Planctomyces sp. SH-PL62: one gene and its partner. The protein of the gene in region 2 interacts with the protein of the main gene of each other region in a pairwise test. Links are inferred from orthologs where the notes say so. Each region holds a gene or a part of one and is shown on either strand. Other genes may lie near its edges.

Region 1 (7,805 bases), 3.5 Mb from region 2 along the record:
GACAGGAGAATCATCGCCCAGCGCGGCCGACGCCGACAAGGCGCCTCCGCCCCGACGCCCCCCGCATGACGCGCGGGGCCCCATCCTTGATCGAGCCGGTCGCGCGGTATAGATTAAGGTTCCCCGGACCGAACGGCGAGGTTTCGGCCTACCCACCGCGCCTACCCCGTTTTTCCATCCCGACGGTCCCTCCGATTCCCCCGATCCCAGGAGAACCGAAGATATGAAGCGCAAATGGATCGCCCTGGCCGCCAGCCTGACCTTCGGCCTCGGCCTGTGCGCGACGGCCTTCTCCGGCTCGTCCGACGAGGAGTCCGCGCTCGGCCAGATCATGGAGAAGGTGCAGAAGCAGAAGGCCGTCATCACCAAGGGCGTCCGCAACGTCGCCTCCTACAAGAAGTCGCAGTCGGACGTCGAGAAGGCCGCCAAGGAATGGGTCAAGCTCGCCAAGGAGTCCAAGCCCCACAACGAGGCCGCCAAGGCCGCCAAGGGCCAGGACGACCCCGTGAAGAAGTGGGACGAGCTGATCGACGTCTGGGTCAAGGAGTCCGAGAAGCTGGCCGAGATCGCCGCCAAGGCCGACTCCACCCAGAAGGACGCCAAGGACCAGCTCAACACCATCAACAAGAACTGCACCGAGTGCCATCAGGTCTTCCGCATCGACGCCGACGAGAATTTCTGAGTCCGCAAACGCGGGACGGCCCGCGGAGGACGACGCGAGTCGGCCCTCGCGGCCGTCCCTCGGGCGGCGCGGAAGAGAAGCGCCGACGGCCTTCCCCTATTTCGGGAAATGGGCTACACCAGACGCCGTCGAGCGACCGTCCCCGAACTCGCCCCCACCGACCTCCGCAGGGGGCCGGGACGACGGCCGACCTAAAAAAAGGCCCCGCGGCGTGCCCCCCGACCCCCTCGAACTGACGCTGGCGACCGTCCACGAGAACCTGGCGCTCGACGAGGCGATCCTGGTCGACGCCGACGAGCGCGACGGCCCCCCCGTGCTCCGCTTCTGGGAGCAGCCGGACTTCGCCGTCGTGCTGGGGTCCTCCCGGCGGCTGGCCGACGAGCTGGACGTCGGGCGCTGCCGCGAGGACGGCGTCGCCGTCGCGCGACGGACCAGCGGCGGAGGGACCGTGGTGATCGGCCCCGGGGCGCTCAACGTGACGGTCGTCCTGGCCATGGATTCCGCCCCCGAGCTGGTCACGGTGGACGGGACCCAGGCGTACGTACTGGGCCGGATCGCCGAATCGCTGCGGCACGTCGCGCCGGCGGTGGAGGTGAAGGGCTCGGGCGACCTGACGATCGCCGGCCGGAAGTTCTCGGGGAGCGCCCAGAGGCGGCTCCGGAGGCGGCTCCTGGTGCATGCGACGATCCTCTACGATTTCCCGATCGCGAGGATCACGCGTTATTTGCGGACTCCGGGGCGTCAGCCCGATTATCGGGGGGGGCGGACGCACGAGGAGTTCTTGATGAATCTCCCGGTACGGCGTAGAATTTTGACTGAATCGATCCGCTCGGCGTGGTCCCACTCCACTCTTCTCACTACGACGTCGGATGTCCCACAAGATCTGCTCGAAACTCTGCGTGTCGAGAAGTTCTCGAACCGATCTTGGATCGAGCGACTATGACGCCCCGGCGATGGAGTCGCCCGTGGTGATGCGGCGAAGACGAAGCGAGACGGCCGACCGGGCGAGCGACGAGCCCGGACCGCCTTCGCGCGCCTTCGCCGGGAGGGGTGGAACGTCGCGCGCCTACCAGAGGGAACGGTCGCATCCCCGAGACCGGACGAACGACCCGCCACGCGGGGAGGGTCGCGGCCCCGGGCTCGGAAAACCAACGCCTTCGTCAAGTCCGCGGCTCGCCCCGAGGCTTACACGCCCGGGCCGGCCAGGAGATCCATTTCGATGACACCCACGTCGGTCGTGAGCCGGGCGAACCTGGACCTGGTGGAAGCCTATCAGCGCCGGTGGCGGGAGGATCCCGCCTCGGTCGACGAGTCCTGGCGGAACTTCTTCGAGGGGTACGATCTCGGCGCCTCGCTCATCAACCCCGCCGCCGCCCCGTACGGCGACGCCCCGCCCCCCGCCCAGCAGTCCGTCAAGGCCGTCACCCGGCTGGTCGACGCCTACCGCGAGATGGGCCACAACCTGGCCGACCTCGACCCCCTCAAGCTCACCCCCCGCCGGCTGACGGACGAGCAGCTCGAGCTGGCCAACTTCGGGCTCTCGGAGGCCGACCTCGACCGGGACTTCTACACCAAGTTCGGCGAGGAGGACCACGGCACCCTCCGCGAGATCCTGTCGGTCCTGCGCGACACCTACTGCCGGACGATCGGCGTCGAGTACATGCACATCCGCGACCTGGAGATCCGTCGCTGGCTCTTCGAGCGGATGGAGCCGGTGCGGAACAACCCCCGCTTCGACCTCAAGAAGAAGCGGCGGATCATCTACAAGCTCAACGAAGCCGAGCTGTTCGAGACCTTCCTCCACAAGAACTTCGTGGGCCAGAAGCGTTTCTCGCTGGAAGGGGGCGAGATGCTGATCCCGCTCCTGGACGCGATCATCGAGCGGGCCGGCGGCCTGGGGGTCCAGGAGATCGTCATGGGCATGCCCCACCGGGGGCGGCTCAACGTGCTGGCGAACATCCTGCACAAGCCCTACGGCCTGATCTTCAGCGAGTTCGAGGGGAACATGCCGGAGACGGTCGCCGGCGACGGCGACGTCAAGTACCACCTGGGGTTCTCGGCCGACCACGTCACCCAGGACCGACGGACGGTCCACCTGACGCTCACCCCCAACCCCAGCCACCTGGAGGCCGTCAACCCGGTCGTCGAGGGCCGGATGCGGGCCAAGCAGCGGCGGGCCAAGGACGCCCTGCGGAAGCTGGGGGCCCCGATCCTGATCCACGGCGACGCCGCGTTCGCCGGCCAGGGCCTGGTGGCCGAGACGCTCAACCTCTCGCAGCTGCCGGGCTACCGCACCGGCGGCACCATCCACATCGTCGTCAACAACCAGATCGGGTTCACGACCTCCCCGAGCGAGGGCCGGTCGACCCGCTACTGCACCGACGTCGCCAAGATGATCGAGGTGCCGATCTTCCACGTCAACGGCGAGGACCCCGAGGCCGTCGTCTTCGTCGGCGAGCTGGCGACGGACTTCCGCCAGCAGTTCGGCCGGGACGTCGTCATCGACATGGTCTGCTATCGCCGCCACGGCCACAACGAAGGCGACGAGCCGGGGTTCACCCAGCCCCTGATGTACGACAACATCAAGAACCGGATCAGCGTCCGCGAGATGTACACCGAGCGCCTCGTGACCTCGGGCGAGCTGACGAGCAAGGAGGCGGAGTCGGTCGCCGAGACCTTCGCCGAGAAGCTCCAGCAGGTCCTCGAAGAGGTCAAGCGCGAGGGGGTCGAGCCCCGCACCGCCATGCCCGGCTACTCCAGCGGCCCCTGGTCGGAGCTGACGCCCCACTATTCGTTCGAGCCGGTGGAGACGGGCGTCGGGTACGACGTGCTCAAGAAGATCACGAGCGTCGCCGCCTCGCCGCCGACCGGCTTCACCCCCAACCACAAGCTCGTCCGCATCTTCAAGAACCGCGTCGCGGTCATGGAGGAGAAGGGGGGGGTCGACTGGGCGTTCGCCGAGAGCCTGGCGTTCGGGTCGCTCCTGTTGGAGGAGACCCCGGTCCGGCTCAGCGGCCAGGACAGCCGTCGCGGGACGTTCAGCCAGCGGCACGCCGTCCTGATCGACCAGCTCACCGGCCAGCCCTGGATCCCGCTCAACAACCTCGGCGGCGGCCAGGCCCAGTTCTGCGTCTACGACAGCCTGCTGTCCGAGGCCGCGGTCCTCGGCTTCGACTACGGCTACTCGCTCGACGAGCCCTCGATGCTGATCATGTGGGAGGCCCAGTTCGGCGACTTCGCCAACGGCGCCCAGGTGATCATCGACCAGTTCATCGCCTCGGCCGAGTCGAAGTGGGGGCGGGGGAGCGGCCTGGTCATGCTCCTGCCGCACGGCTACGAAGGGCAGGGGCCGGAACACTCCAGCGCCCGCCTCGAACGGTTCCTCCAGCTCTGCGCCGAGGACAACATCCAGGTCTGCGTCCCCTCCACGCCGGCCCAGTACTTCCACATGCTCAGGCGGCAGGTCCGGCGGAATTTCCGCAAGCCCCTGATCGTCATGACCCCCAAGAGCCTGCTCCGCCGCAAGGAGGCCGTGTCGCCCGTCGACCGACTCGTCGACGATCGGTTCCACGACGTCCTGGACGACTCCGACGCCCCCAGGGGCGCCCGCCGGCTCCTGCTCTGCTCCGGCAAGGTCTATTACGACCTGGCCGCCAAGCGGGCCGAGCTGGGCAAGGAGAAGGAGGTCGCGATCGTCCGCCTGGAGCAGCCCTACCCGTTCCCGGCCCAGGAGCTGAAGCAGATCCTCGACGGCTACCCGGACGTCCGCGACTGGGTCTGGGTCCAGGAAGAGTCGCAGAACATGGGCGCCTGGACGTTCGTCGCGCCCCGGCTCGAGGAGCTGATGGGCCTCCCCTTCCAGTACGTCGGCCGCGACGCCAGCGCCAGCCCGGCGACCGGCTCGAAGCTGGTCCACGACCGCGAGCAGTCCGAACTGGTCGAGGCGGCCGTCGGCGCCGCGGTCCCGCACCTCGTCTCCGCAACCCCCGTCCGCGCCCTGGCCGCCGCCGGTTCGCGGGAAGGAGTCCGTTGAAAGATGTCCGCCGTTCCGATCAGCGTCCCCGGGGTCGGTGAATCGATCTCCGAAGGCATCCTCGCCAAGTGGCTCGCCGCCGACGGCTCGACGGTCAAGGCCGGCGATCCGCTCTTCGAGCTGGAGACCGACAAGGCGACCAACGTCGTCCCCGCGCCGGCCTCGGGCGTCCTCAAAGCCCAGGCCGCCGAGGGGGACACCGTCGCCATCGGCGCCACCGTCGGCGTCATCGACCCGTCGGGAACCCCCACCGCCGCCGCCGCCGCCGCCGCCGCCAAGACCCCCGCTCCCGAGCGGGGGGATTCCAAGCCGACCCCGGCGCCCGCGAAGGGGGCCGCGAACGGCGTCGACCACCTCTCGCCCGCCGTCCGCCGGATCGTCGCCGAGGAAGGCGTCGACCCGTCCCAGGTCGCCGGGACCGGCAAGGGAGGGCGGATCACCAAGGGAGACGTCCTGGACCACGCGGCCTCCGGCGCGTCCGCCAAGGCCCCTGAATCGGCGCCCGCTCCGGCCGCCCCGCCGGCCCCGAAGCCTCCCGTGGCGAAGGAAGGCCGCGAGACCCGCGAGCGGATGAGCGGCCTCCGGCAGCGGATCGCCCAGCGCCTGGTCGAGGCCCAGCACACGGCCGCCATCCTCACGACCTTCAACGAGGTCGACCTGACCCGCGTCATGGCGACCCGGTCGAAGTACAAGGAGGCGTTCCAGAAGGCCCACGGGGTCTCCCTGGGCTTCATGTCCTTCTTCATCAAGGCGACGATCGAGGCCCTCAAGGCGTTCCCGAACGTCAATGCCCGGATCGAAGGGCATGAGATCGTCCGCCACAACTACTACAACATCGGCGTGGCCGTGAGCACCGATCGGGGCCTCATGGTCCCCGTCGTCCGCGACGCCGACCAGCTCTCGTTCGCCGGCATCGAGCTGGCCATCGGCCACTACGCCGACAAGGCCCGCAAGGGCACGATCGGCGTCGACGACCTCCAGGGGGGGACGTTCACGATCACCAACGGCGGCGTCTTCGGCTCGCTCGTCTCGACGCCGATCCTCAACCCCCCCCAGAGCGGCATCCTCGGCATGCACGCGATCAAGAAGCGCCCCGTCGTCGTCGACGACCAGATCGTCATCCGGCCCATGATGTACCTGGCCCTCTCGTACGACCACCGGCTGATCGACGGCCGAGAGGCCGTCAGCGCCCTGGTCCGCATCAAGGATTGCCTCGAAGACCCCGAGCGGCTGCTCCTGGAAATCTGACGACCAACCCCCATCCGGCCTCGGACGAGCCCCCGCGCGGGCCCGTCCGGGGCTTTTTTTCGAATCCCGAACGACTCGGCTCGACTCACCTTAACGAACGAGAAAAGAGGAACCCGCGGTGGCGGAACGGTACGACCTGGTCGTGATCGGGGCGGGCCCCGGCGGATATGTGGCGGCGATCCGGGCGGCCCAGCTCGGGCTCAAGGTCGCCTGCGTCGAGAAGGCCGCGGCTCTCGGCGGGACCTGCCTGCGGATCGGCTGCATCCCCAGCAAGGCGCTGCTGGACTCCAGCGAGTTCTACCACCTGGCCGAGGCCAAGTTCGCCAAGCACGGCATCACGTACGAGAAGCTCGGCATCGACCTGCCGGCGATGCTCAAGCGGAAGGATCAGGTCGTCAAGGGGCTGACCGACGGCGTCGCCTACCTCTTCCGCAAGAACAAGATCACCCCCGTCTTCGGCGCGGCCAAACTGACCTCGCCGACGACCGTGCAAGTGGCCGGGAACGACGGCAAGGCCGTCGACCTGGAAGCCGGACACATCCTCCTGGCGACCGGCTCCGAGCCGATCAACCTGCCGTTCCTGCCGTTCGACGGCAAGACCGTCGTCAGCTCGACCGAGGCCCTGGCGTTCGACGCCGTCCCCAAGCACCTCGTCGTCGTCGGCGGCGGGGCCATCGGCCTGGAACTGGGGTCGGTCTGGCGTCGCCTGGGCGCCAAGGTCACCGTCGTCGAGTTCCTCCCCCGCATCGTCCCGTCCTCCGACTTCGAGATCGGCGAACTGCTCCGCAAGAGCCTGGCCAAGCAGGGCCTGGAGTTCCACCTGGAGACCAAGGTCTCCGGCGCCGAGATCAAGCCCGACGGGGCCGTCGTCAAGGCGACGAACGCCAAGGGGGAGGAGCTGTCCTTCCCCTGCGACAAGATCCTGGTCTCGGTCGGCCGCCGCGCCTACACCGAGGGCCTGGGCCTGGACAGGGCCGGGGTGCAGGCCGACCCGAAGTCCGGCAAGATCCCCGTCGACCCCCATTTCCGGACCAACGTGGCGACGATCTCGGCCCTCGGCGACCTGATCGCCGGGCCCATGCTCGCCCACAAGGCCGAGGACGAAGGGGTCGCCTTCGCCGAGCTGCTCGTCGGCAAGGCGGGCCACGTCGATTACGACACCATCCCCAACGTCGTCTACACCTGGCCCGAACTCGCCAGCGTGGGACGCACCGAGGAGCAGTTGAAGGAGCAGGGGGTCGAATACCGCGTCGGCAAGTCGGCCTTCGCGGCCAACGGCCGGGCCAAGGCCATGGACGAGACCGAAGGCGTGGTGAAGCTCCTCGCCGAGGCCAAAACCGACCGCCTGCTGGGTGCGCACATCGTCGGCCCCCGGGCCAGCGACCTGATCGCCGAGCTGGTGGCGGTGATGGAGTTCGGCGGCTCGGCCGAAGATATCGCCCGCACCAGCCACGCCCACCCGACCCTCAGCGAGGTCGTCCGCGAGGCGGCCCTGGCCGTCGACAAGCGGTCGATCAGCGGCTGATCCGCGAAATCCGAACCCCCGGCGCGGTCGATCCGACTCCGCCGCTTGCAACCCGCGCCGGGGAGGCTAAACTGATCGCACGTACACAACTCGATCGTCGCCGGGCCGGGGAGTCGGAACATCATGTGGGAAGTCCTCTGTGAAGTGGGCGCGGGGCTGCGGCCGTCGGAGCGGACGGTGGCGGTCCCGGACGTCTACGGCAACCGCCACCACCTCCGCGTGGAGGCGGGCTTCATCGCCGAGGTGGACGGCAAGGCCTACATCCCGGTGGGGATGATCGGCGTGGACGAGGCCAAGCAGCTCGCCCTGGTGGAGCT
Region 2 (7,344 bases):
TCGTTGGTCAGGATCATCAGCCCGGTGCTGTCCTCGTCGAGCCGGCCGACGGTGTAGACGCGCTCGGGGATCTCGGAGAGCAGGTCGACGACCCGAGGACGCCCGGCGGGGTCTTCGTTAGTGGAGACGTACCCCTTGGGCTTGTTGACCGCGAAGTAGACGTGGCGCTCGGCCTTGAGCCTCTCGCCGTCGACGGCGATCACGGAGGAGCCGGGGTGCACCCGCGCGCCAAGCTCCTTGACGGTCTTGCCGTCGACCGTGACACGGCCCTGGAGGATGTATTCCTCGCAGGCGCGGCGCGACCCCAACCCGGACTGGGCCAGGACTTTCTGGAGGCGGTCGCCCTTCTCATTCTCGGGGCCGCCCTGGGCCTCGAACCGTCGGGGCTGGCGCGGGGCACCGCCGGCGGGGCCGCGAGAGGGCTTGCGGTCGCCGTAATTCGACCCCGGCCCCTGCCCCGGTCCGCCGGGCCGAGGGGGCCGACGATCGCCGTAGTTGGACTGCGATCCCTGAGGCTGGCCGGGGCGAAACGGCTTGGCCCCCTTGTTGAATCGCCGAGGTCCTGACCCGGAAAGGCTCCGCTGGGGGCCGCCGGGCGGTTTGGGTCCGCCCCCTTCTTTTCGCGCCGGTCGGCCTTTTCCGCCTCCCTGGAATGATCGTCGCTCCGCCATGGCCCACGCTCCTCGTCTTCTCTCTTGCACGGCAGCGAACGGGCCACCGGAACCGATTCGACCACCCCCCGAGGCTGCTCGCGCTCAGGGCGGTTGGATAGCCTTCCATCTTACGATTTTCGGGGCCCATTCGACCAGCACGGGCGTGCGATTGGATCCGACTTTCGCCTCGCCGCCGGGCGCCCCCCGAAAACCGGCGCCCCGTCCAACTCCCCATCCTGCAAATTTCGTCGACGTCCCAGGTTGCGAAACCGGCTCCGGCCCTAAAGGGGGGCTCCGGTCGACTGCTCCCAAACCGCTCAGCGAAACGCTCCGGGACGCCGCCGCGATTGGGTTCGATCGCTCCCGCAATTGGGTTCGATCGCGCCGCCCACAAACGGACCCAACCTATGCATCCCCTGACAAGACAAGCTCTTTCGTCAAAACCTCGGCCGTCGAAATTGGCTTCGTTCGGCGCTTTTGATGAATCTCGGGGCGTCGCAACGCGATTGGGTTCGATCGCTCGGGCCGGGGACGGATTCGACTCACGCATCCTTAACCAGGCAAATCCCTTACGTCACAACATCGATCGCCGTCTCCTGCCCCCCTTGAGGTAGTGGAGTCAAACGAGGAGCATTCCGGAATTGGCTTCGTTCGGCGCTTTTGATGGACCTCGGCGCGTCACGCCGTCAAGACGCTCGCCGTCATGTCATCCCACGGTGCCTCGTCCCGGTTCGGGATCGGCACATCATCCCAATTTAGATTGTACGACCGGATGCGCGGGTTGATCGCAGGGATCTGCGGAATCCGTCGACGGATCGCGAGCCGCCTCGGCGTCCGTCATCCTGGTACGGCCTCATAGGATGTCGTCGTCGAGCGTCCCTTCCCTGTCGACGACGGTGAGCCTCCGACCATGAACACAAAGCAAAAGGCCGTACTTGAACGCATCAAGGCCCTGGAGAACGCCATCGCGAGGGGGCGCGAGTTCCTGGAAACCGGCGCACATGCACACTGGCCTGGTTTTCGTCCCGTCTTCGTCCCCAAGGTCCGGGACGGCAAGGCCTTGCCACCTCACCCAGACTGGGTGAGACACGTGTTCCTTCCGGTTCGAGAACGGGCCCTGAGACGAGCGGAGGATCTGCTGGAGAAGTTGATGTAGGTCGTCCTGACGGACGGCCCCAAGCGCCGACGGTCTTGCAAGCACTGACGAAACCCCGGGAGGGGGTTTGCGCCAAGGCACCCCGAGCCCTGGTCGACCGCCCGCCGGGTCAAAACTCGTCGGTAGCGACGACGTCGCCGAAGTTGCGGGTCGAGAGCTTCTGCCAGACGCCGAAGTACGTCCCCGGAGCGATCGTGTACAGGCTCATGCCGTCGATGTCGGGCTCGCCGGTCCCGTCACGGCCGACCTCCGGCGGGTAGCCGGTCGCCGGGTCGTTCCGCCAGCTGTCGACCGTCTCCTTGATGAACCGCACCGAGCCGTCGCAGAAGGCCGCGTTGACCCCGCCGGGATGGAAGCTCGCCGGGTTCCTCGGGACATGGTTGACCGTGGTCGGGCCGATCTTCCCCGACCCGTTCGGCGGGAAGAACGTCTCGACCTGCGAATGCTTGCCCGCGCCCAGGTGCCACCAGTGGTAGCCGGACGGCGGCCGGGTGAGGCCGTCGGTGTTCACCTTCCCCCCGGTCAGCACGCCATGGGCGCACTCGCCGAAGAGCAGGGTGTTGCTCGCGCCATCGGTGATCCCGGAGAGCCCGACCGCGCCCTCGCCATAGATCACGCCATTCATGCTGGCATATCGCTGGGCGAATCCGTCGCTGCCCAGGCTCAGCGTCCAGGTGCCCGAGAACCCGGCGTAGCTGGAGAAGCACTGCCGCCACAACCCGATGGAAGGTGCGAACCACTCGCCCGCGTCCACCGACACCGGGGCTGAATCGGTGTCGCTGGGACAGATCAAGCCGCCGATGGCCTGACCCGCGATCGTGCTGTTCTCCGGGTAGAGAGCCTGCCGGTCGAAGTTGGCCGAAGCATAGGCCGGGCCCTGCTCCAGGTAGGGCAGGAGGCGGACGAACTGGCCGAGCGTGGCCGCCCCGTACTGGCTGCCCGGGAGGACGCCGTTGACGTCGTGGTAGTTGGCCGCCGCCAGGGCGAGTTGCTTGAGGTTGTTCGTGCACTGGACCCGCCGGGCCCCCTCGCGCACGGCTTGCACGGCGGGCAGCAGGAGCGCGATCAACACGGCGATGATCAGGATCACCACCAGTAGCTCGATCAAGCTGAAACCACGGCGGACTGTGGTGGGGTTGGTATCCGCCATGACAAATCCCCCGCCCGGGCATGAGAACGACGCCAACGAACCCATGACAAGCATCGGAGATGAGGTACGGCGTGGCAATATCGATGTTGAGGCGAAGATCGCCGGGACGATCGACTTCTGGTCGCCGGCCCCGACCGTGCGGAACGCTCGACTCGCCCACAATTTCGGCAAGCGTCGGCTGGGAGCTCGAAGAGGGAAAGCGAGGTGATATGGGTGGAATCGAAGCGCCGACGGAACGCCCCGCCCTCCCAAATTCGGCGCCTGGCCGATCGTGGCCTCGCGAACGTCCCTTGCCGAAGACCATCGATAAAGTTACTCTTATGAACTTTATTCCGACTCTCGACGCCTGATTTCGACGACGGGACCGGCCGGACTTCGATTCGGCGTTCGGTCCCCCCCTTCCTGCCCGCCATCCGCGAGACGAACCCCCCGATGATCCGTTTGGTCAACGCCCACAAGAAGTTCGGCCATCAGACGATTTACGACGGCATCGACGCCTCGATCACCCGAGGCGAGCGGATCGGCCTGCTCGGGAAGAACGGCACCGGCAAGTCGACCCTGTTCAAGGTGTTGATGCGCGAGGAGTCGCTGGACTCCGGGGAGATGCTCCGCGACCGCAAGTGCTCGATCGGCTATCTCTCGCAGGAGATGCACCCGCTCCGCGAGGGGACGGTCTTCGAGAACATGCTGAACCATCTCGGCCCCTGGACCGAGGCCGACGTTCGGCTCAAGGCGGTCATGAAGGGGCTGGAAGACGGCGACCCGCAGGCCCTGGACGACTACGACGACGCGATGGAAGCGTTCGTCTCGGCCGGCGGCTACGACATGGAAGCCCGCGCCAAGGCGATCCTGCTGGGCCTGGGATTCTCGGTCGCCCAGCTGGACGCGCCGGTCGCCACCCTCTCGGGGGGCTGGGCGATGCGGCTGGCGCTCGGCGGCCTGCTCGCCTTCGAACACGACCTGCTGCTCCTCGACGAGCCCACCAACCACCTCGACCTTTTAAGCGTCAAGTGGTTCGAGGATTTCCTCCGCTCCTACTCCGGCGCGATCCTGATCACCTGCCACGACCGCGACTTCCTCGACCGGGTGATCACCAAGACGTTCGAGCTGGAGCTGGGCAAGCTCCACTCCTACCCCGGCAACTATTCGGCCCACATCCCGCAGAAGGAGCACCGGCTGGCGGTCCACCAGGCGTCGTTCGACACGCAGCAGAAGAAGATCCGCCAGATGCAGGATTTCGTCGATCGCAACCGCGCCAACGCGGCGACCGCCTCGCGGGCCCAGAGCCGGCTGAAGGCGATGGACAAGATCGATCGGATCGACGCGCCCCGGACCGACAACGCCACCGCCCGATTCCGCCTGCCCGAGCCGCCCCGGAGCGGCCACATCGTCGCCAAGTTCGTCGACGTCGCGTTCTCTTACGGCGCCAGGGAGGTCTATCGCAGCCTCTCGCTGGAGATCGAGCGAGGCGACAAGGTGGTGCTGGTCGGGCCCAACGGCGCCGGCAAGACGACGCTCATGAAGCTGCTGGCGGGCGTCCACGCGGCGACGCGGGGCGAGGTCGCGTTCGGCAGCAACGTCCTCGCCACCTACTTCGCCCAGCACCGGGTCGAAGGCCTGAACATGAAGTCGACCGTGATCGCCAACCTGCGCGACGTCCACCCCGGCGCCAGCGAAGGCGCCCTGCGGCACATGCTCGGCGCCTTCCTCTTCTCGGGCGACGCCGTCGAGAAGACCGTCGGGTCGCTCTCCGGCGGCGAGAAGACCCGCCTCTGCCTGGCGCGGATCCTCACCGTCGCCCACAACTTCATCATGATGGACGAGCCGACCAACCATCTCGACATCGCCAGCCGCGACGTGCTCGAGGAAGCCCTGAACGAGTATTCGGGCTCGCTCTGCTTCATCTCGCACGACGAGCACTTCATCCGCGCCGTGGCGAACAAGGTGATCGAGGTCGAGGCGGGCAAGCTGACGGTCTACCCCTGCAGCTACGACGACTACCTCTACGCCAAGCTCAAGCGGCAAGAGGCCGACAGCCCCTTCGCCGTGCTCACGCGCAGGGTCAAGCCCCGGACCGAAGACTCCCCCAACGGCGCCGATCCCAAGGCCGGCCGCCGGGCGTCTTCGGTCGGCTGAGGTCGGGCCGAGGAAACCTCACCCGAACGCCCGCTTGAGGCTCTCCTGGATCGTGGGGAGGGTGAGGAGGACGCCCACGACGATGAGGGCGGCGCCGAGGAGGGTGAGGGGCTTGATCGGCTCGCGGAGGATCAGGAAGCCGAGCGACATGGCGATGACGAAGCTGAGCTTGTCGATGGGGGCCACGCCCGAGATCGGGCCGGTCTTCAGGGCGGCGAAGTAGAAAAGCCAGGAGAGCCCGGTCGCGACCCCCGAGAGGACCAGGGCCGTCCAGTCGCGGGCGGTGAGCGCGCCGAGGCCGCGCAGCTCGCCCCGCGCCAGGACCAGGACCGTCGCGAAGGCGACCACGACGAGGGTGCGGATGAGGGTCGCCAGGTTCGACGGGACCTGGCTCACGCCGATCTTCGCGAGCAGCGCCGTGAGCCCGGCGAAGACGGCCGACAGCGCGGCGCAGGCGGGCCAGTTCAGGTCCATCATCGCGAAGGACTCCGGCAGGGTCGGGCGGGCTTCACTTCAAGGGGGACGAGGGCCGGAAGTCGACGACCCGGACGTCTTGCACCACGATCAGGCCGCCGTCGACCATCTCTTTCAGGATCGGGAGGATCGCGTCGATCCGCTCGGGCCGGTCGACGATCTCGACCTTCTCGGGCACGTCCTCGGAAAGGCCGAGGAGGTGGGCGCGGTGGATGACGGAGGTGCGGCCGAACCCCATCACGCCGAGGCTCGCCGTGGCGCCGGCCAGGCCCAGCTCGCGGCACCGCATGACGATCGCCGAGGCCAGGTTGCGGCCCCGCCACAGATCCGAGCTGCCGAGGTAGAGGGTCACGCGCCGCGCTTCGCCTTCGAGCGTCATCGACGAGACTCCGGGGAGCGGAGAGACGGCGGCGGGACTTCCGACGCCCGCGACGCCGGCATGGGATGCATAAACGACGACCCGGACCGGCTCGACCGTGACGAGCCCGGCGGGCTCCATCGCGGAGAGGTCGCCGAGCAGGGAGTCGACGCGGTCGGCCCCGTCGACCACCTCGACGGCGACCGGCACGTCGAGGCCCTGATACTCGCTGCGGGCGTCGTGGATCCGGCGGCGGGCGCCGTAGCTGAGGTCCACGAGGAAAACCGAGGCCCCCGCCACTTGCCGCGAACGGGCCGTCTCGACGACGGCCCGGTAGACGGGCCGACCGCGCCATCGCCGGCTCGCGTTCAGGAGGAGCCGCAGGAGTACGGCGTCCGGCGGGATCAAGATCCCTCCTCGTCCACGGTCGCGGTCGCGTCGTTCGCGCCCTGCTCGAACGCCGCCGACCGGGGGGCGTCGGCGCTCGCCTGAGAGGCCCCGTAAGAGGGGAAGAGGTCTCGGGCCAGGATGATGCCCAGGAACGCGGCCAGGAATCCGGTCGCGACGCTCCCCGCCATGTTGAACGCCGCCGCGCCGCGCTCGCCGCGCTGCCAGAGCGTGACCGATTCGAACGCGAAGGTGGAGAAGGTCGTGTAGCCGCCGAGGAAGCCGGTCAGGATCGCCAGCCGGGCGTGGGGATGCGGCAGCCAGTGCGTCAGCGCGGTGGTGAGGAAGCCGATGGCGAACGAGCCGCTCGCGTTGATGACGAAGGTCCCCCAGTGCGAGGCGACCCACCGGCTCAGGCCCACGCCCACCCAGTAGCGGGCGTTGACGCCCAGCATCCCCCCCAGCGACAACACCAGGACACGGCTCCAGACTTCCACGGCGCGGCTCCCGACGATCGTTGCGAGAGGGTGAGGAACGAGGCGAGGCGAGGCGGGGTTCGGGCCGCTCGCCGATCAGTCAGGGGCGCTCGGGCTTCTCGAAGTGCTGATAATCGGTGGGGCTGGGGGACTTCCAGTCGCCGGCCCAGGTCCAGCCGCGTTCGACGAAGGCGCGGGTGACGGGGTGGTCTCGGGTCAGGGTTCCGGGGGCCCTGGGGTCGTAGGTCGCGCCCGGCGGCAGGACGAGCTTCCCCTTGACGTAGGGGTTCTGGACGGTGTTGAGGTCGATGGCGCGGCCGTAGCCGTGGTTGGAGATCCGGGTCCCGCCGGTGATCGGGCGGTAATTGAAGCTCGACGAGTTGTTCGCTTCCATCGAGAGATCATCATCCCAGAACCCGTTCTTGCGGAACCTGGGGTGGGAGACCGGGACGGCCGACTGGATCGGGAACTTCTCGCGGAGGGCGACGGCGAAGGCGTGGCGGATGTCGTCGACGAGGTCCTGGTGGGCGACGATCTGGCCCTTGTGGACCTTG

What was found. The genes of interacting proteins can lie anywhere in the genome.
Region 1: the proteins of VT85_RS23220 (region 2) and VT85_RS09300 interact in binary tests that used the Escherichia coli proteins (3 or more experiments, as listed by UniProt). The link is inferred for Planctomyces sp. SH-PL62 from one-to-one orthologs.

The regions. Positions count from the first base shown.
Region 1 is NZ_CP011273.1:2,412,465-2,420,269, forward strand. Bases 1,519-4,915 are described here. They hold VT85_RS09300 (2-oxoglutarate dehydrogenase E1 component), read left to right. Parts: upstream 1,519-1,901; coding sequence 1,902-4,715; downstream 4,716-4,915. Other genes in these bases: VT85_RS09295 (biotin/lipoate A/B protein ligase family protein), read left to right, coding at 1,519-1,625; odhB (2-oxoglutarate dehydrogenase complex dihydrolipoyllysine-residue succinyltransferase), read left to right, coding at 4,719-4,915. Outside these bases: VT85_RS09290 (cytochrome c), read left to right, coding at 224-682; more of VT85_RS09295, read left to right, coding at 894-1,518; more of odhB, read left to right, coding at 4,916-5,963; lpdA (dihydrolipoyl dehydrogenase), read left to right, coding at 6,082-7,488; VT85_RS09315 (hypothetical protein), read left to right, coding at 7,612-7,805. UniProt on the Escherichia coli protein: E1 component of the 2-oxoglutarate dehydrogenase (OGDH) complex which catalyzes the decarboxylation of 2-oxoglutarate, the first step in the conversion of 2-oxoglutarate to succinyl-CoA and CO(2).
Region 2 is NZ_CP011273.1:5,933,715-5,941,058, forward strand. What follows is about bases 2,808-5,743. They hold VT85_RS23220 (ABC-F family ATP-binding cassette domain-containing protein), read left to right. Parts: upstream 2,808-3,391; coding sequence 3,392-5,095; downstream 5,096-5,743. Other genes in these bases: VT85_RS23215 (DUF1559 domain-containing protein), read right to left, coding at 2,808-2,959; VT85_RS23225 (EamA family transporter), read right to left, coding at 5,114-5,572; VT85_RS27060 (DUF190 domain-containing protein), read right to left, coding at 5,604-5,743. Also shown: VT85_RS29780 (pseudouridine synthase), read right to left, coding at 1-671; more of VT85_RS23215, read right to left, coding at 1,919-2,807; more of VT85_RS27060, read right to left, coding at 5,744-6,335; VT85_RS23235 (fluoride efflux transporter FluC), read right to left, coding at 6,332-6,811; VT85_RS23240 (M15 family metallopeptidase), read right to left, coding at 6,891-7,344. UniProt on the Escherichia coli protein: Genetic data indicate it may be involved in ribosome assembly or function.